Regions from separate parts of the Rummeliibacillus sp. SL167 genome, predicted to be linked through region 2. Evidence: a T-box and tRNA genes for the amino acid it is inferred to sense, from the RefSeq annotation. Region 2 holds a T-box; the other holds one or more tRNA genes.
The links. The T-box of region 2 lies ahead of thrS (threonine--tRNA ligase). A T-box ahead of a tRNA ligase gene usually reads a tRNA of that ligase, here a tRNA-Thr.
Positions count from the first base shown of each region.

Region 1: it encodes a tRNA-Thr, which carries the amino acid that the T-box ahead of thrS (threonine--tRNA ligase) is inferred to sense. The anticodon was not compared.

Region 1 covers NZ_VCBM01000001.1:1,033,504-1,044,266, forward strand. Annotated here, with positions in the region: gene FEZ13_RS04665 (hypothetical protein) at 561-872, opposite strand; gene FEZ13_RS04670 (DoxX family protein) at 1,226-1,768, opposite strand; tRNA gene FEZ13_RS04675 (tRNA-Thr) at 2,757-2,827, opposite strand; gene FEZ13_RS04680 (DUF4395 domain-containing protein) at 2,931-3,365, opposite strand; gene FEZ13_RS04685 (TcaA NTF2-like domain-containing protein) at 3,536-4,129, shown strand; gene FEZ13_RS04690 (ABC transporter substrate-binding protein) at 4,562-5,662, opposite strand; gene FEZ13_RS04695 (ABC transporter ATP-binding protein) at 5,690-6,469, opposite strand; gene FEZ13_RS04700 (ABC transporter permease) at 6,474-7,295, opposite strand; gene FEZ13_RS04705 (YpzG family protein) at 7,746-7,898, opposite strand; gene FEZ13_RS04710 (hypothetical protein) at 8,014-8,427, opposite strand; gene ribH (6,7-dimethyl-8-ribityllumazine synthase) at 9,323-9,790, opposite strand; gene FEZ13_RS04720 (bifunctional 3,4-dihydroxy-2-butanone-4-phosphate synthase/GTP cyclohydrolase II) at 9,803-10,763, opposite strand, start outside.
Region 2 covers NZ_VCBM01000001.1:215,683-226,445, reverse strand. Annotated here, with positions in the region: gene FEZ13_RS00910 (DUF5776 domain-containing protein) at 1-332, opposite strand, end outside; gene hmpA (NO-inducible flavohemoprotein) at 816-2,003, opposite strand; gene FEZ13_RS00900 (Rrf2 family transcriptional regulator) at 2,172-2,612, shown strand; gene rplT (50S ribosomal protein L20) at 3,018-3,377, opposite strand; gene rpmI (50S ribosomal protein L35) at 3,429-3,629, opposite strand; gene infC (translation initiation factor IF-3) at 3,662-4,168, opposite strand; gene exaC (acetaldehyde dehydrogenase ExaC) at 4,631-6,151, opposite strand; gene thrS (threonine--tRNA ligase) at 6,672-8,609, opposite strand; T-box leader at 8,889-9,114, opposite strand; gene dnaI (primosomal protein DnaI) at 9,198-10,145, opposite strand; gene FEZ13_RS00865 (DnaD domain protein) at 10,147-10,763, opposite strand, start outside.

The sequences.
Region 1 (10,763 bases), 820 kb from region 2:
TAGCGTACATTGACATTGTTATTTATTTAAACAAATGGAAATATCAAACTAGTTCTCACTCTATCTTGGCCAAGAAAAAATTTTTTTCACACGAAAAAACTCTAGCAAACGTTGATATAACAACATTTTAAGAGGGAGTCGAGCAAGCCGCAGCGAAGATCTACATAAATGGAACTAAAAAATATATTTTTTAGGATTATGTCAAATACATTTTCCAGTTTCTTCTTAATCTTAATCAACCCATCTGAAATTTTATAGCACAAATATCATTAGGTAAATGAATGGTAAATTAATATTTTTATAAGAATTTATTATAATTAAATTTAATTCCATAATGCATTTTCGAGGAGTCGAACAAGCTGCAGCTAAAATTTATATACATGGAGCTAAAAATACAGTATTCTTTAAGATGGAGCCAAATATTCACCCTGATTGTTTCCTAATTAACATACTTTTTTATATAATTTTGGCACAAAAATTTTTTCAATTCATCCGATAGTTTTATCATACTCTGAATATGTTTGTGCACTTTTTTCATAATAAATGTTCAATTCTCATTTTTATTGATGATCATGTTCCTCACAGTCACAAGCATCTGGAAAAACATAGCCATCTAAAACAAGCTCTACTTCTTCCCCACTATCATCAATCCCAATCGTTACATCTTTCAAATCATCAACAACAGCTTGTTCAATAGCAATCCTTATATGTTCAACAATTTCTATCTTGTCTCCATATTCTGCAGGCTCGAACTCAGCTGTCAATGTTGGATGACAGCAGCCAGCCAAATTATAAAATCGTAAAGTATCTTCCTTTTTTTCTGCCATTTCTTTTTTAAAAAAAGAGGCCGCTTGTTCTGTCATTTTCATCATCTATACCTCCAAAATTTGAAAATAGTATCACCATAGTTCTATTGTGGCCACACCCTTTTTACTTCATACATACTCAGAAGCTTATCGGCTTAATTTGGAAAAAACATGATTTTATTAGCTTAGTTTTATTTCAAATCATTTTGCAACAAGATTCTAACATCACAGAATGTACTACAAAAAGCTGTGTGGCATCACAAGACCGATACATTTTGCATGTCACATTATCTCTAGTCATAAATTAAACGGATTGACACCAACAAAGTGGCATCAATCCGTTTTACTCAAACATCCTTACATGCTATCTAATTCATGATTATAAATTTTCAATATTAATATTTACACTTACTCGTTTATTATTTCACATTAGCTGGTGGTTGTGATGAACCTGAATAATTCCCCAAATGCAATTTCTCTCTTGCAAAGCGACGGATGTATGGAATGACCCAATAATCTCCGCCGATTTTACCGGCATTGAACCCACTGAAAAGTAAAATAGATCCTAGCAAAATATAAAGTGGATTAACTGAAACTGTACCAGCAAACAGATATATGAAATTCATAAATAGTGCAAAGAAAGTAGCCGCAGTTGTCAGAACACCAAATAATAATCCAAGCCCTATCAGAAATTCTCCCCACGCCACGAAAAAGCTAAACAGTTGTGCATGTGGCAATGCAATATTTTCGATAAATCCATTAAACACTGGATATAAAACATCTTTTTCTGGACCAAGCACAGGATTTTTAACAACATTTTGCATATATCCTGCCGCATTAAAAGGACTCGAATCTCCCCACAATTTTGAAAAACCATCTAAAAGCCAATTGTATCCAAGATACAGACGAATCAATAACAAAACAACAGATGCATATTTATTTGTTCTTAACCAATGTACCATAACTTCATCCACTCCCAAAATATAATTCAACATTTTACTCTTTGGGCATCGTCATACCCCTTGCTACAGAAAAGTAGATCTACTAAAATGGTATATTCCATGGGATATATTTACTACAAATAAATTATATCGCAGTTCTTACTAATGCAGAAGTGGTTTTAGGACATTTTACTCAACTTTTAGACAAATGTTACAAAATACCAACAAATTATTTAACTAATATCTCTACAATGTATGATTATTCAAAACATTAACCATTTATTATGAATCAAAGGACCTGATTCATAAAAATATATAAATATTAAATTATCAAATGTAAATAAAAACAGGAGCTTAAAGAGATCAACTAAGGAGGCCGCTGAAAAAGTGTAGTAACACAATAATTTATAGTATATATATGATATTAATTGAAGTGGAATTAGCTTCGCTTTCCGTGGGCGAACTGACGAGCCTCCTCGTCCGCTCGCTTCCTGCGGGGTCTCGTCTAGTCCGTTTTCCCACAGGAGTCTTCGCTAATTCCACTTCAACAAAGTAGTAATATCGGATTTTTATGATAATGACAAGAGCATATCTCTGTTATTATGGAAAATGGCTTATGAAGAGGCATATACAAAAATTTATTTATGAAGAAATGGTTCTCTCCATCCCTGCCTATTCAACAAACAGCCAGATTGTTGAGTAATCCTTAATAGTGTTTAAATGTTGTTATAATGTGCCAATTGAATTCAGATAAGGTTCGTAACATTAGTTGTAGCATAACTTTCATCAAGTCTAGGTGTTTCTGATTCTTGTTTCTGATTCTTGTTTCTGATTCTTCCCCCAAATGGTCAAGCAGATGTGTAACTTGTGTAGTAATTGTACAGTGTTGATAAAAAAGTCGCGAAAACTATAATCATAACGCCAAAATAAAAATTCCCTACAAATGCTTATACACTAGCATCTATAAGGAATTAAAACATTGTTTATAAAACTTGCTTTTGCTACAATATGCCGACTAAGAGAATCGAACTCTTATCAATGGATTACGAGACCACCGTTCTACCATTAAACTAAATCGGCAATAATGAATGTGTCCCTTGTTAAGAACAGATATTATTGTAGCACGTATTATAAGGATTTTCAATAAAAAATTTTATCAATATATTAAAATATTCGTTAATCATTATGCATGCGTTGATTTTCTTAGTTTATAACGAAGTTGTTTTAGTTGGAAAAAGATAAAACAACCAATACAAAATCCTAAAATAGCGATACCAGAAGCCGCTGCAACCATTATTGTAAAGATATAGCCCATCACTGGTTTATCTAATTCAAATCCAATAAATCCTAGAAGTAAACATGTGATCGCAATACATGAATTAAATTTTTGCTGTACAACATCTTCAGGGATATATTCAGAAGGTTTTTTCTTTAAAAATAAACGAGCTAATTTCATAAATGGGTTAAAATTAAAGAATAACCCCATCAGATTAGCGATTAATGGGATCAATAAAATAAATGGTTGTTGAAATACCCACGTAGCAATTGTACTTAATAAAATAATCCATTGATTCACACGAACCAAAGGTCTTGGAATAAATAAAGGTTTTTCTGCCATAAAAACCAACCTTTCATATATGATTAATTAAATATTACTCCATTATAAGAAAAAACAAAAGAACTTTGTTTCAAAAATTCATCATGTAAAGTTTCACTTTATCTAAAAGTATCAACTTCGCAGAAAATAGGTTATGATATTTAAAAAGAGCCTATGAAAGGGGGCCCAATATGAAAAACTGGAAACTATTCTGTTCCATTTGTTTAACAGCTTCTTTACTTTTCGCTTGTGGAAATCCTACAGAAAAAAATTCAGAAGAACACAAAAAAACGGAAGCTTTTACAACAGAGAAACCATCTTCCAATGACAGTACGAAAGATACAGCTTCTAACAAACAAGATGAAGAAACAACAAGTATAACTGGTCAGAAAATGACGGATGTTGAGCAGCAAAAGTTGTCTGATTTTGTCGCAAAATATCCTGTCGAATATGCAAAAGCAATTGAAACGGGCGACTTTACACCTTTAGCAAATGAATATATTATGCATGATACAAAATTATATGAAAATCTTTTAAAGGAAATCGATGAAAAACATAAAGCCCAAACAACAGAAGAAGTAAACAAACTAACAATTTCTAACATCAATCGAAAGTCGGACACAGACTTTACCGTTGATACAAAAGAGATAATTGAAGAAACCAAAAATGGGAAAAAGAATACGATCGAACGTCATCGTCAATATTCCCTTTACTATGACTATGTTGAAGGTGATGTTGACAATAGTTTCTTCAAAATATCCGATATCAAAGAATTAAATGAATAACCAATAGATTGTCCAAATGAGACCAGTTCATCAATAGCCTCAGCATTTGTTCATCTACAACAAAAATCTTTAAAGCCCACTATTCAGGCTTTAAAGATTTTTGTGTTTTCCCCGGGTAGTAAAACCCCCATCTCAAGATAGAGAGAAACGAGAAAGATAGATGGGAAACTACTGCCCGTAAAAGCCTGATTGGTTCAAGCCAACAAGATGTTGGTCACTCGGGTGCTGCCACAGGACATGGTGCTTTTCACTTAAGTTCCTCTATTTTAGTGGGGGATGAGGAAACCCCCACTGATGGAGTTTCACTTTATTGAATTGCCTAAATCGATCCTATTTTCCATATCAGCGTCATTACAGTCTATACAAATTCAAAGGCATTTTGCTGAACGAAGCATTCATCCTAATCGTTTTTACAAACACTCAAAACTTTTCCTATTTATAGTTACCTAAAATTTTGACAGCTTCTTCGGTAACAGACGTATCGATGGCTTTATCAAAATCAAATTTCCCTTCTGTTGCACCATTGGCTTTATACATTTCGTATTGTTTATGAATATCTTCAATACGCATCGCACCATCTGGATCTAAACCTGTTACATGCACTTTATCCCATATTGCAGGATCTTTTAATGCTGTATATTTTGTCATGATATGAACGATTTCCGCTTTTCCTTCTCCTTTTGTAAAGGCATCATTATAATCACGAACACCTTTTAGATAAGCAAGCATGAAACGAAGTGATATATTTTTTTCAGTACTCATAAACTTAGGAGAAGCTAATACTAACGCGATCTGCGAATCCGGTGCAAAGTCAGTTGCGTCGCCAAAACGATGTACGATCCCTTTGCTGGCACCTTGCGCTATTAATGGCTCAATACTAAGCGCTGCATCAATAGAACCGTTTTCTAATGCACCTAGCATACTGCCGAAATCTGACATAACAACTGTTTTCACATCTTTTTTAGTTAATCCGGCGTGTTTTAGCATTAACTCATAAATATAAGCATCGATCGAATTTTTAGAAGAAATAGCGATTTTCTTTCCTTTAAAATCAGGATAATCTTTGATTACATCTTTCATTTTATTGCCAATGACAAATGTAAAATAAGATTTTCCAGGTATATTATGTCCTTTATCCCCTACTATTTTAACGTCAATTCCTTGTGCAATAGCATTAAAGAAGGATGCTGTAGAGACACCTCCTGCAATGTCTACTTCACCTGCGGCAACTGCTGGAAGCATATCATCGCTATTGGCAAATTGTGCAAACTCCACTTCAATATTGTAATCTGCAAAATAGCCTTTTTCATTTGCAATATAGAATCCTGCTCCAGAAGCTGCTCCATCCTCAGCAATTACAACTTTTGCTTTCTTTTTTAATGGTGCAAGATCCCCTGATGGATTATCTTTGTCTATTCTATTGTCCACTTGAGCATTATTGGTCGTAGTAGTGCTTTTATCGGAACATCCCGCAATCAGTATGGCAAACACTAGTAACGGAATCACGAGCGCCCATTTTAACCGTTTTCCCATTGAAATCCCCCTTTACTTTAAAACAAACTACTTTCTAGATTTTTGAACTTCTTCATGCAAGTGTTTTAATATTTCAATAAAGCTTTCTGCAGTCTGTTGGTTTGCACGAATTTGTTCGATATTTCGTGGCCTTGGCAAGTCATTTTTGATTTCTTTTATAATCTTTCCGGGCTGCGCACTCATCAATAAAATACGATCACTTAAAAGTAATGCCTCATCGATACTGTGTGTAATAAAAAGTACTGTCTTCTTTGTTTCTTCCCAAATAGATAATAATTCTTCTTGAAGGATAAATTTGTTTTGTTCATCAAGAGCTGCGAATGGTTCATCCATTAGTAAAATTTCTGAATCATTCGCAAATGCACGTGCAATGCTTACTCGCTGCTTCATCCCACCAGATAGCTCTTTAGGATATAATTTAGAAAACTTCTCAAGTCCCACTTTTTTAAGATAATAATCTGTTCTTTCTTTCACCACGTTTTTGGGTAAGTGCCTCATTTTTAAACCAAAAGCTACATTATCTTCAACTGTCAACCAAGGAATAATACCTCTTTCTTGAAAAACCATTGATTGAAGAGGTCTATCCTCCTTGCCCTGCTTAATCTCAAAGTCACCAGCACTAGTTGTTTCTAATCCCGCCAAAATTCTAAGTAATGTCGTTTTCCCACATCCACTCGGGCCGACTAAGCAGACAAACTCGCCTTCCGAAATATCTACTGAAACTTGATCTAAAGCCGTTACACTACTATTTTTTTTATAAAATACTTTCGTTAGGTTGCGAATCGAAATTTTTGTTTGCTCTCTCATTCCCTCACCTCCAAGGAAGAATTTTCTTTTGAAGAAACCGAAGAACTAGCGAAAATAGATAACCAAAAAATGAGATGAGTATAAGCCCAACAAACATTTCTTTCAGTAAAAATGCTTTATAAGAAGTCCAGATTAAATAGCCGATACCAGAAGTCGCACCCATCATTTCAGCAGCAACGATTGTTAAAAGTGCTATTGCCTGCCCCATTTGAATACCTTCCATCATGACTGGTAATGAACCTGGAAGAGCGATTTTAAAAAAGAAGTCTTTTGAATTAGCCCCGTAGTTTTTAGCAACATCCAAATAGATGGAATCGATATTGACCACTCCAGCAGTCGTATTGATGACAACTGGGAAAAAAACACTTCCTGCGATTGTGACAATTTTAGAAAAATCACCAATTCCAAATAAAATGATAATAATTGGCAACAAAGCTAATGTTGGAATCGGCATGAGTGCCATTACAATTGGTGAGATGAAATGTCGAATCGGTGAATATAATCCCATCAATAAGCCAATGACAATACCGGGTATTGCGCCTAACAAAAAGCCCGCAAATATCCGATAGAGTGATATCCATATATGATGGAATAATTCTCCACTAACAATCATGTTATAGAAGGTGCGTAAAATTTCTGTTGGCGGCGGGAAGAAACGTACATCAATCAAGTCTGTCTGGGATAAAAATTCCCATAAACATAAGAGAAAAATAGGTGAAGCGATTGTTAATGTCTGCTTCAGTCGATCATTTAACCGTCTTTTTTTCCATTCCTGCTGTTCAATTTCGACAGGGTTATGGTGTTTAGCTTGTTTTTCTTCTCTCATCCTTCACCACCTCTTCAGTAAAGGATATGTATTTGCCCTTTAAAGTGTGTCGATTACCTATGGAATAAACTTCAGATGAAAAAATAATGTGTTGAAGGGAGTATGATCATTTTGCAGCACTATAAAAACGATAGCCTGTTGCCGTATATCCACTTAAAAAGAGAAAAGCAGTGACGACTACTGTCCATTCAAGCAAACTAAAATTTCACATAATCGCATTAAAAAAAGGCGGATTTAAAACCAAATGAAAACAAGTGTTTGTCTAGTGAGTTAGCAAAAATAAAGTGAAGCTTCCATCAATGGGAGGTTTTCTTCATCTCCCACTGTATACAAAAAAAGCATGAATGCTGTTCAATTCAGCACCCATGCTTTTGCTGTTTTGTAGGATCTTGCCTTAAATTTAATAAGACAATCCTTACAATGTGATTGCACCTTTATCCTACATGATGATTAAAATTGCCGAGCTTTCGCTTCGCTTCTCAAAAGACGGTTATGAAGAGTAATCTCCGATTGACCTTTCACTTGAGATTTTGAATGTTTTAACCTAGTCCAGAGCTGATGAACTTTTTGAGATTTTGGATCTAAATGGTCCGATTTCCCCATAGGTTCTTCCCTCCTGATCATGTTGGATTTAACAGTGGAATCTTTTTTAGTATCACTGATATATTTCTTTTTATACACTTGAAATTGGTTCAGCATCAAAATCTGTTTTTCTATCTTATACTTTCACACTATCTACCAATATATAACCAAAAACCAATCCTGCAATCGTCGTTAAAGTTGTTGCAGTATCTCCTAGCAATAGCAATTGTTTGGTGAATATTAGCTTTTCCCCATATGATGTGTATATCAGATATGGTAGCAACGCAATATAGAGAGAGGGTAATGCAATCGCGATTAGCTTGAGCCAATCCAAATGCCACTTCTTTTTTCCTTTTTTCTCTCCTAGAAACTTAGGCAGTCGAAATAGCATACCCATTACAATAGGAAAAATGATGTTAAAAAACATAATTGGTAAGTTATCAAAAGATACTTCTGCCTCTTTCCCTAAATACACTCGAAATCTTAATCCTAAATATATGACAAATGTAATGATGATTAGCCAAACAACATAGTTCAACAAACGTTTCAACAATACAATCCCCTCCACTAACAGGATAACACTGCCTCTTACTCATTAACTTTCGCTATCCAACGAATAGATTCCTGTATGGGATGGTTGATCAATAAGAAAATTTGCTGTCTATAGAAGTTGGCTGCTTCTGACTTGTCGCTACAAAAAAGATTAGCTTTTGTCGCTGCACTTTCATCGCATGAAAAACATGTGCTCCTGCCGCTCTGCTTTTGTCGCATAAAAAGTATTGCTGGATCAAAATAAAAAACCCGGAAAATTAATTCCGGGTCCGATTTCACTCGATCCTTCATGAGATTAAATTGTTTTTAGCTTTCCTTCTCAGACTAATGCATGAAGCATTTTACCTGAGATATGGGACATAACTTTTAATGTAGCCCACAGTAGATGAACTTGCCATGAGGATTAAGAACTTTGTTCTGTTTCTCATTGGATATTCAACAAACTGTTCATAAAAGTTTTGAGCCTTTTATGATGGTCAAAATGTTCTGCTTTTCGCTTTTTCTCTGAGCTAATCCACGGGGTATTTCACTCCGTTTTCTAAGCTTGAGAATGGAACATTTTAATCTGCCCAGAGTAGATGAACTTTCTGAGTAATGAACGCTTTTTCGGCGGATCACCCATTGAGTTCTCCCTCCCAATCATGTTAGATTTACAAATCCTTTATGATGATTAAATGGTTATGCATTCGCTTTTTCCTCAGACCTGGTCCACGGGTCTTCACTCCGTTTCTTAAGCTTGAGATTTTTAACATTTTAATCTAGAGTAAATACTCACCTGGACTTGGTTCACCCATTGGTTAACCCCTCCTGTCATGAAAGGATCTCTCAAGTGAAATCTTTTATAGTATGGCTCGTACATCCTCTTTTATGCGCCTGCTAAAAAGTTTTTAGCATTATTCAAACATACGGCTTAAATTAGCCATTTCAATGGCTGAAACTGCTGCATCGTATCCTTTATTTCCTGATTTTGTACCAGAGCGTTCGATGGCTTGTTCAATATTTTCAGTCGTAACGATACCGAACATAACTGGAACTCCAGTTGTTAATCCTATATTTGCAATACCTTTCGCTGCTTCATTGCAAACATAATCATAATGTGAAGTTGCCCCTCGGATTACTGTGCCTAAACCAATGATGGCATCATATTTTTTAGTATCTGCCATTTTTTTTGCGATAAAAGGTACTTCAAATGCACCAGGAACCCATGCAACATCAATATCTTCTTCTGAAACACCGTGACGTTTTAAACCATCCAATGCCCCACTTAGTAATTTTGACGTTAAAAATTCATTGAATCTTCCAACAACAATCCCAATTTTTAAATCTGTCCCGATTAATTTTGCTTCAAATGTTTGTCCCATTTATACTCACTCCTACGCTAAAATATGTTTCATCTTTTCTTTCTTTGTTTGTAAGTATTTCTCATTTTCTGGCACAGCTTCAATCTCAATTGGCACTCGTTCAACAATTTCAATTCCATACTTTGTTAGGCCTTCAATTTTAGCCGGATTGTTTGTCATTAAACGAATTTTTGTAATGCCCAGATCACGTAACATCTGTGCACTTAGACCATAATCACGCATTTCTGCCGGAAAACCGAGATGAAGGTTTGCTTCAACGGTGTCATAGCCATGTTCCTGTAATTCATATGCTTTTAATTTATTGAGAAGCCCGATTCCTCTTCCCTCTTGGCGCATATAAAGAACGACACCATTTCCCTCTTTTTCGATCATTTCTAATGATTTTTGTAATTGAGGGCCACAGTCACAGCGTTTTGAATGGAAAATATCGCCTGTCAAACATTCTGAATGGATGCGAACAAGTGGCGCTTCCTCATTTTGTGGCTTTCCTTTGACAATGGCAACATGTTCTTTGTCATTTAGTCGATTGGCGTAACCAATCATTTGAAATTCGCCAAATGCAGTAGGAAGTTTAACGGAAGCGACTCTTTCAATTAATGTTTCAGTTTGATTTCGATAACTTATCAAATCTTCGATCGTCACGAATTTTAAATGATGTTCCTTTGCAATTTCATGTAACTGAGGTACTCTTGCCATTTTCCCGTTATCTAACATAATTTCACAAATAACACCCGCTGAAACAGAACCACATAGTATAGCAAAATCCACCGCTGCTTCTGTATGACCTTGTCTTTCAAAAACGCCATTTTCTTTTGCAATCAATGGAAACACATGTCCAGGACGACGAAAATCTCCAGCTGTTGATTTTTCGTTGATCAATTGCAAAATAGTTTCAGAACGTTCATATGCACTAATTCCCGTTTCGGTTGTTTGATAATCGACGCTTACTGTAAATGCTGTATGATGATTATCT
Region 2 (10,763 bases):
CCATACTTCTTTGCCTCTGTCTCATTTTTCTTATGATATGTATCTTCTTCTGTACTACCATGTTGTGTACGTATAATGGCTAGATCTAATTTTTTACTAGCTTTTGCCCAATTTATGTCTCCTTGCCATTTTGAAATATCAGCAATAATAGGAGAAGATCCCATCAATCTTAATTTTTGACTCGTTGTATCTACGATAATAGGGGTTGTTTCCCATTTTGTAGTGCTATCTGGGTTGGCAGGAGCAAATTCTTCTGCTTGTGCACGCTGCACACCAATTGCACATACAACTAAGGCAGCAAAAATCGCTACTAACAACTTTACATTTTTCATGTTGCCATCTCCTTTTTTAATGTATCTATAGACTTAGTACTTTATTATAGAATAACAAATTTTTACTAGGTATAAAGAATCATAAATTAAAAAATGAGAAAATGTAAAATTTTTGTCGCATTCTTAAATCTTCTACTAGGAGCCCATAAAAACTCGAACACTTAAATCTATTCACAATCTTTTCTTACATAGATATGGATATTCAATAAAGTGAAGCTTCCATCAGTGGGAATTTTCTTCATCCCCCACTAAACTAGAGGAACTAAGGTTAAAAGCGCCACGCCCTGTGCAACACCTGAGTGACCAACATCTTATTGGTCTGAACCAATCGGGCTTTTAAGGGCAGTCCGTCTCCCATCTAACTTTCTCGTTTCTCTCCAAATCTTGAGATGGGGGCTTATTTACCCGTTAAATCGGGATAAAAAAAGCAGCCAGAAAATTTTTCTGACCACTTGAACTTTTGCTATGATTTTCATTGTATCCTTAAGCTTCTAATTCAACTTTTAATTGTTGTGCTGGACCGAAGAATTCAAAGTGAATTTGAGATTCCCTAAAGCCAATTGCATATAAATGATTGATCATTGCTTCCATAAATTCAGATGGACCACAAACATAAACATCATTTTCAAGACTTACATTTTCCTTTAAAAATTCCTTCGTGACATAACCCACTTCATCAGTATTGATTGTAATGTAGCTAGCATTTGGCATTTTTTCTAAGTTAGCAGCAATTTCTTGATCAAATACATGCAATTTGGCTGTACGTGTACTGTGAATGAACGTTACAGGTCTATTTGCATCTAGTGAAGCTAAAGTATCAAACATAGCCATTAATGGCGTAATACCAACACCACCTGCGATAAAGGTTACAGGTGCTTTAGATGCAATGTCTAATTGGAATTCTCCCGCTGGTGCACTCACTTCAATGCGATCTCCCACTTTTGCTTGATCATGCAAGTAAACCGATACTTTACCTGCCGGATCATGTAAATCTTCTCGTTTTACAGAAATACGAAATGCTTCTTTATTGGCAGCTCTTGATAAACTATATTGACGACAGTGAGTGAATTTTTCGTTAGGGATCTCAACTTTTAGCGTAATATATTGTCCTGGTTTATAATCTGGTAAAGCTTTGCCATCCACTGGTTTTAAATAGAAAGAAGTGATCTCTTCATTTTCTACTACTTTCTCAGCAATTTCAAATTCTTTGAAGAATCTCCATCCCCCTTTTTGGCTTTCAGCTTCCTTATACATATCTTCTTCTGTTGACATAAAGATATCGGCAATGACACCATATGCTTCCTTCCAAGCATTGATAATATCGTCTGTGGCAGCATCACCAAGAACTTCTTTTATAGCTCCAAGTAAAAATTCCCCTACGATTGGATAATGTTCGGGTTTAACACCCAAACTACGGTGCTTTTGTGCAATTTGCTGCACGACTGGCAAAATTGCACCGAGATTTTCAATATGAACTGCTGCTGCATAAACTGTGTTCGCTAATGCTGCTTGTTGACGACCCTTTACTTGGTTTGCATGGTTGAAAATATTTAATAACTCTGGGTGTGCTGCAAACATGTTTTTATAGAAAGTTTTGGTGATTTCTGTTCCATGCACTTCTAGTACTGGTGCAGTAGATTTTACAATATCCATTGTTTGTTGTGATAACATCATGAACACTCCTTTTCTTTTATAATTCAAAGCTACACCCATATATCCTTTAAAGCAATATTTTATATACATCTTTAACGAAAAAGACATATTTTAAATACATCTTTTAAAAATAACAGGGTTTTTACTTTACATGGTATAATAGACATAGAAATGGTGGTGTATTGGATGCGATTAACTTTATATACCGATTATTCTTTACGTGTCCTGCTTTTTCTCGGTGCAATGGATCCCGAAAAGCTAGCCACGATTAAAGAAATATCGGACACATATGGAATTTCGAAAAATCATTTAATGAAAGTAACCCATGAGCTTGGTAAACTTGGATATATTGAAACAATACGTGGTCGTGGTGGCGGTATACGTCTTGCCATGAACCCTAAAAATATTGTTATAGGGGAAGTGATTCGACAAACAGAGGAAGATTTCTACCTAGTAGACTGTTTCAATCCTGAATCTGTTGGCTGCATCATTTCTCCCGTCTGTCAGTTGAAGGGCGTGCTAAATAAAGCACTTCACGCTTATTTAGCTGTTTTAGATGAATATACTTTAAACGATCTGTTAGATTCAAAAGAGAAGATGGCTGCATTACTATTTAACGACAAGTAATTGCGCGATTAAGAAGTGGATTTCTACTGAATAACAGTTCTATATCATAAGTTGGTGTAGGATTTAGAAGAACCTTACGAATACATTTTGGTGTTAGGGCATGCCCTCTTTACTTTTATACGATAAGTAGTTATCTGTTATAAAACTATTTATCGTTTATCTCCCTTAACATTTAGTATAGAAAAAATAATTTAGAATAGAAAAAACACGAATGTTGATTGAACAACATCCGTGTTTTTTACTGTTACAAATTTCATCCCAAAAGAGACTTTAAGACCAAACCCTGGGTATACTTATAACCATCCATATCCGTGTAAACACTGGAATTTCTGTTAAAAGCTAAAGCGCGCTTCGATTCAGATTCTCTAATGTCGAGAATCTGAACAAGCACTCCTTCTTTTAAAACTATTTAGCGATGGCTTTTTTAGCAGCATCTGCTAATTGTGCAAATGCAGCTGCATCATTTACTGCAAGATCAGCTAACATTTTACGGTTAACTTCGATTTCAGCAATTTTTAAACCGTGCATTAAGCGGCTATAAGAAAGACCATTAATACGAGCAGCGGCGTTAATACGTGTAATCCATAATTTACGGAAATCACGTTTCTTTTGACGACGGTCACGATATGCATATTGACCTGATTTCATCACTGCTTGGTTAGCAACTTTATATAATGTGTGTTTAGAGCCAAAGTAACCTTTAGCTAATTTTAAAACTTTTTTGCGACGTGCGCGTGTTACAGTACCGCCTTTTACGCGTGGCATACTAATTACCTCCTGCTATTCAATTACATGAATATATTATTTTTTTCGAAATTATTTAATGTTTGAAAGTAAAGATTTGATACGTTTGTAGTCACTTGGAGAGACAATATTTGCTTTACGTAAGTGACGTTTTGCTTTTGTAGATTTGTTTGCAAATAAGTGGCTACCAAAAGCACGGTCATATTTTAATTTACCAGTACCCGTTTTTTTGAAACGTTTAGCTGCGCCACGGTGAGTTTTCATTTTTGGCATTTCGAATTCCTCCTAAACTGTTCGACTAAAACTTATTTTTTTTCGTTCTTAGGTTGTAATACTAAGAACATGCTTCTGCCTTCCATTTTCGGTTTTTGTTCAACCGTTGCATATTCTGCACAAGCTTCTGCAAAGCGGTCTAATACTTTTTGACCGATTTCTTTGTGTGTAATCGCACGACCTTTGAACCGAATGGATGCTTTTACTTTGTCCCCTTTTTCTAGGAACTTGATCCCGTTACGCAATTTCGTTTGGAAATCATGTTCATCGATAGTAGGACTTAGTCTTACTTCTTTCATCACGATCACTTTTTGATTTTTGCGTACTTCGCGATCTTTCTTTTGTTGCTCGAATTTAAATTTACCATAGTCCATGATACGAGCGACTGGTGGCTTGGCTTGAGGAGCCACAAGGACAAGATCCAAATTTGCACGTTCTGCAATTGTTAAGGCTTCATTGCGTGATTTTACTCCAAGTTGATCTCCATTATGGTCGATTACACGAAGTTCACGAGCGCGAATACCTTCGTTTACATACATGTCTTTGCTAATAACAATCCACCTCCGAGTAGTGTCGCGAATACATGGTTTGGGCTAGTTGCCCGATGATGATCGGTACGGGTATTTCGATGTCCACTAAAAAAGGGCGGACACTGTCGAAATGTCCGCCCGCAAGATATATGCACACGCCGAAATGCGTGATCCGTTCTTCTATCATGTAACCTGCCAACACTAATGGCTTAGATTGATCAGGTGAGAAGCGGGCAGCCTCTACTTCAACCACAAACTTGTATTCATAACCTTTTATACTTTACCACGTTCTGTACATATAGTCAACATATTTTCAAAACTATAGCCAATATATATGTTCTACCTTAAACAAATCATTTTATGGACAACTTTTTGCCTTTAAAATACGAGCATTCTTCTATTTAACTTCTGACTTATTCAAGATAACAAATATATTCTAAGCCTTGTATTTAAATCCTTCAAATAATTACATTAGAAGAATCCTTGTGCCTTGCGATCATAGCTTACAAGCAAACATTTTGTTTGTTGATAAAGATCTAACACCATTTTATGTGTTTCGCGTCCAATACCTGATTGTTTGTAACCACCAAATGCAGCCCCAGCTACATATTGATGATACGTATTTGTCCAAACACGGCCTGCTTGAATAGCGCGACCAGCACGATATGCCAGATCACCAGAACGTGTCCAAACACCAGCACCTAAGCCATATACTGTATCATTTGCAATTTTAATGGCCTCATCATAGTCTTTAAAAGTTGTTACTGAAAGGACAGGGCCAAAGATTTCTTCTTGGAAAATCCGCATATCATTTGTACCTTTAAATACTGTAGGTTGGATATAATTACCTTCAGCAAATTCACCATCTAAACGATTGGCGTCACCACCGATTAATACTTCCGCGCCTTCTTCTTTCCCAATTTGTAGGTAAGATAAAATTTTACGTTGCTGTGCTGTTGAAGCTTGTGCCCCCATCATGACTTCTGTATCTAGAGGATTGCCGATTTTAATAGCTTTTACACGTTCTAAAGCTTTTTCAATAAATCGATCATAAATAGATTCTTGAATCAATGCACGTGAAGGGCATGAACAAATTTCACCAGAATTTAATGCGAATAATGCAAAACCTTCAAGTGCTTTATCTAAAAATTCATCATCTTTATCCATGATATCTTCAAAGAAAACATTTGGTGATTTCCCGCCAAGTTCAAGGGTTACAGGGATAATATTTTCAGTGGCATATTGCATAATTTGACGACCAACAGCTGTCGAACCTGTAAATGCGATTTTAGAAATACGCGGATTTGTTGCAAGTGCTTCTCCAATTTCAGCCCCAGGACCATTGACAATATTTAAGATACCTTTTGGTAGCAAATCTTGAATTATTTCGATTAATACAAGAATAGAAATAGGTGTTTGAGAAGCTGGCTTTAATACGATACAGTTACCAGCAGCGAGGGCTGGTGCAATCTTCCACGCCGCCATTAGAATTGGAAAATTCCATGGAATAATTTGTCCAACAACACCTAGAGGCTCTTGGAAATGATAAGCAACGGTATCATGATCAATTTGAGTAGTTCTTCCTTCTTGAGCACGAATAGCAGCGGCAAAATAACGGAAATGGTCAATTGCCAAAGGAATATCAGCATTTAAAGTTTCACGTACTGCTTTCCCATTGTCCCAAGTTTCCGCAACTGCTAATTTTTCTAAGTTTTCTTCTAAACGATCTGCAATTTTGTTTAATAATTTTGCACGTTCAGCAGGAGATGTTGTTCCCCAAGTATCTTTTGCTGCATGGGCCGCATCTAAAGCTAATTCAATATCTTCTGTAGTTGACTTTGCAACTGTTGTATATTTTTCTCCAGTAACTGGCGTAGTAACAGCTGCATAATTTCCTTTTACAGGTGCGATCCATTCACCACCAATAAAGTTATCGTAACGTTCTTTGAAATGAATGACAGCACCTGCTGTATTTGGATTTGCATAAATCATTCTAAAACCCCTTCTTTCAATGAAATTACAAAACAGATTTACTATTTTGTTTTCCTTCATCATGAACCTTTTTCCCTAAAAGTACAATAGTAATCTATGATATTTTTCTGTGATTACAAAAGTTTGTGAAATACACATATATACTAAGAAAATTATTGATATAAAGAGAATATTTTTTCATTTTATATTTATAAATAATCAATAAATAATAAGATAATATGTTGTTTTATGAATATTTTTAGAACATTTTCGAGATTATTTAGCATATTCAATTAAAAAATATAGTATTTTTAGTTTGTGAAATATTTAACAAATGCCATGTGAAAAATTACACAAATACTTGTGAAATATTTCACGATTATTTGTGAAAATCATCACATATTCTTGTGAATATTTTCACGTTTGAATGAGTATCTTTTAATACTTTTTCTTTATAAATAAAATTTTTATGCAAAACCTAGAAATTATTCAAACACAAAAAAAGCCGAGGATTTTTCCCCGACTTTTCTATAGATATCTACTATCCCTTATGAGCAACGTCTTCTCGAATAGCCTTTAAAAATTCTTCAAATGATACTGTTTCAGAATCTTTTGAGCCATAACGACGTACATTTACACTACCCGCTTCTAATTCTTTATCTCCAATAACAAGCATATAAGGAATTTTCTTCATTTGTGCTTCACGGATTTTGTAACCAAGTTTTTCATCGCGGTAATCCATTTCTACTCGGAAACCTGCTGCTTGCAGTTTTTCTTGAACATCTTTTGCATAGTCAAAGTGAGCATCATTTGATACAGGGATGACTTGTACTTGAACAGGTGCTAACCATGTTGGGAAGGCTCCTTTGTATTCCTCGATCAAGAATGCTACAAAACGTTCCATCGTTGATACAACACCACGGTGAATAACAACTGGGCGATGTTGCTTACCATCTTCACCTACATAGCCAAGATCAAAACGTTCTGGTAATAAGAAGTCTAATTGAACAGTAGATAATGTTTCTTGTTTACCGATGGCAGTTTTTACTTGAACATCTAGTTTTGGACCATAGAATGCTGCTTCACCTTCAGCTTCATAATAATCTAAGCCGAGATCATCCATAGCCTCTTTTAACATACTTTGCGCTTTTTCCCACATAGCATCATCATCAAAATATTTTTCAGTATCCTCTGGATCACGATAAGAAAGACGGAATTCATAGTCGTTTAAATCAAAGTCTTTATACACATCTAGGATCAACTCAACGACTCTTTTGAATTCTTCTTTGATTTGGTCTGGGCGGACAAATATATGGGCATCATTTAAAGTCATACCACGAACACGTTGTAAGCCAGAAACAGCGCCACTCATTTCATAACGATGCATTGTACCAAGTTCTGCAACTCGGTATGGTAGGTCACGGTATGAACGCATTGCTGATTTGTAGACCATCATGTGATGAGGGCAGTTCATTGGACGAAGTACTAGTGTTTCGTTATCCATTTCCATTGGAGGGAACATATCCTCTTGATAGTGATCCCAGTGTCCAGAAGTTACATAGAGCTCTTTAGATCCCAATACTGGCGTATAAACATGCTTGTAACCAAGTGACACTTCCTTATCGACGATATAACGTTCAATGGTGCGACGGATTGTAGCACCATTTGGCAACCATAGAGGTAACCCTTGACCTACTAATTTGTTGGTAGTGAATAATTCAAGTTCTTTCCCTATTTTACGGTGATCTCTTTCTTTTGCCTCTTCCAGCATTTGAAGATGGGCTTTTAATTCATCTTTCGTGAAGAATGCTGTACCGTAAATACGTTGTAACATTTTGTTATCTGAGTTGCCTCTCCAATAAGCACCAGCGATTGACAACAATTTAAATTCTTTAATTTTGCCTGTTGAAGGTACATGTACACCACGGCAAAGATCGAAGAAATCACCTTGTTCATAAATTGAAACTTGTTCATTTTCTGGAATGGCTTCAAGAAGCTCTAATTTATATTCATCGTCAATTTCTTCAAAACGTTTTTTCGCTTCTGCACGAGATACATCATGACGAACGATTTCAATATTTTCTGCAACGATTTTTTTCATTTCTTTTTCGATGCGTGGGAAATCTTCTGAAGTAATCGGTTCTGGAGAATCTATATCATAGTAAAAACCATCATCGATTACCGGACCCACACCTAATTTCACACCTGGGAATAAGCGTTTTACAGCCTGCGCTAAAAGATGTGCTGTGGAATGACGCATTACTTCAAGTGCTTCTTTATCTGCTGGTGTAATGATAGCAATGGAACCATCTTCTTCAAGAGGTGTTTTTGTATCAACTAGGATATCGTTGAACTTACCAACGATTGCTTTTTTGCGCAATCCTGGGCTGATGGATAATGCCACTGCATCAGTAGTGATACCTTTTTCAAACTCTTTTACTGAGCCATCTGGAAATGTTAATTTGATCATGTCTGCCATAATAATCTCTCCTTTTTTATATTCTAGAGCTCTGGGCCACAAGCTGGAGAAATTGTTTCATGCATAAATTTTACTTATTCAAAAAGTCCAATTTTCATGATGAGAACTTCGAGGATCACTCCAAACACCCGCAATTTAAGTGCTATACTCTCCTCTAAAACCGTCAATTGATGGGAAGCCGAAAAACACACTTCCGAATCAAATCTTCTCATAATTTTCGTTTTGAATATCTAAACAAGCTGCTATTAGCTAAATTTATGCATAAAAAAATCCCGTCCACAAAGGGACGAGATGATACTCGTGGTTCCACCCTTCTTCCTTCTAAACAAAATTTGCTTAGACGAAGCTCTAGTTCGGCTAACGGGCCGCAACCGTCGACAATTACTGACATTCACTGTCGCTGCTCCAAGGCGGTAAATTTTATGCCGTTACTAAGAAGCTTTCAGCCAAGGCTTCTTTCTCTTTGAGTCGTGCAGAAAATTGTTGTCCTTTTCAAAGCATTTGTATTAGATTATGGTTGAAATTATATACTGAATTGTTTTGAAAATCAAGCTTCAATTGAGTCCTGCTTCATCAGCATAGAAAAAGTCAATCTGTTTGATACAGCCTTCTATTTTCGCCGATCATTTCAACATCTGTTGTCAACGCCTTGATTCGCTCCATTATTCGAGCAGCTTTCAGGACATCTACCTCGCCTTTTTGAGTCGTCGCGAAATGATTCTCAAGCTGATCATAATTATAATTAGACGTAATAAAAACTGGCAGTCCTTCATTCATCCGATATTGTAGGATCGTACCGATAATTTCATCTCTTGTCCAAGCTGATAAATTTTCCGCCCCTAAATCATCCAACATGAGAACAGGTGCTTTCTTCACGAAATCAACTTTTTCTTGCAAAGATTGATCTTGGATAGAACTTTTTATCTCACTTAAAAAATCAGGGACATAAACCATCACAGTCTTAATCTCCATCGATGCAAGTTCATTGGCAATTGCACCTAGAACAAAGGATTTACCAACACCAAAGTTCCCATAGATATAGTATCCCGTCCTTGGTAAGTTTCCTGTATGACGGACGGTTTGGATAAACAATTCAGCGAATGCACGAATGGCCTTTTTAGATTCATTGCTCGTATCTAAATCATTAATTTTAGCTTTTAATACATCCTTCGGCATATGCATACTAGAAATCATGGAAGCTGCTTTGCGACGTGCATCTTCCATTCTTTTTGTCTGACATGGAACATATTCTACATCAATTTGCCCTCGAATGATCGTCAGTTTTGGGATAAAACCGTTGATCGCATTCTTACAAGTAGCAACAGATTCACATCGGCTACAATCATGCTGTTGATTGACGTATTCATAAAGCTTCCCTAAGCCTCTTTCAACCATTTCACGGCTGGCTAATTGATCATTTTCAGCTAGGAACTTTTGTACGCCCTTATCTTCAAGGATCTCCTTTTGCATCTCATGAAAACGAGCTTGAAACTGAGAATCCATCAATTTCGTTAATCTACTGTTGATTGGCTCCATTCTATGAATCCACCTCCCCTTCATCCATACCTAGTTTTTTCATAATCTCTTGACGTTTTTTTTCATAATCTGTATGGCTATTATCTGCTTGTCTTTCTTCCTTCTTCTTTTGCTGCTTTAGTTTATTTTCATAATACCAATTGGGCACATTTTGAGTCTTCGCATTTGGCTTTCCTTTTGGAACATTTTGCTTACGTGCTTTTTGAATTTGATAATCTCTTGCAAAATTTAATGCTTGCTCTGCCGTTTGTATATTGTTTTTTTGCCAATTGGAAGCAATCGCTTGTAAAAACGCATTATTTAGATTTGCGTTGCTTACATAATAAGCATAATGAATCAAAACATTGACAACCGGTATTGGCATGTCATATTTCGCAGTGAAATCAAGCACCACTTTGACGTCCTTTTCAAATGGTGTTTTTCCTTTTACGAGCATCGTCAATAAGTCAATTGGCTTTACACTATTCAATATAACCAGCAATTCTTTTTTTAACTGATCTGTATTTGTAAAATCAGCGTCAACAAACTGTGGCAACTGATAAAAAATACCTGCCCCTGCTTTTAATAATTTATATTCTGTTGAATAATCCTTAGTTTCCATAGGAGTTTCTTCTTGTT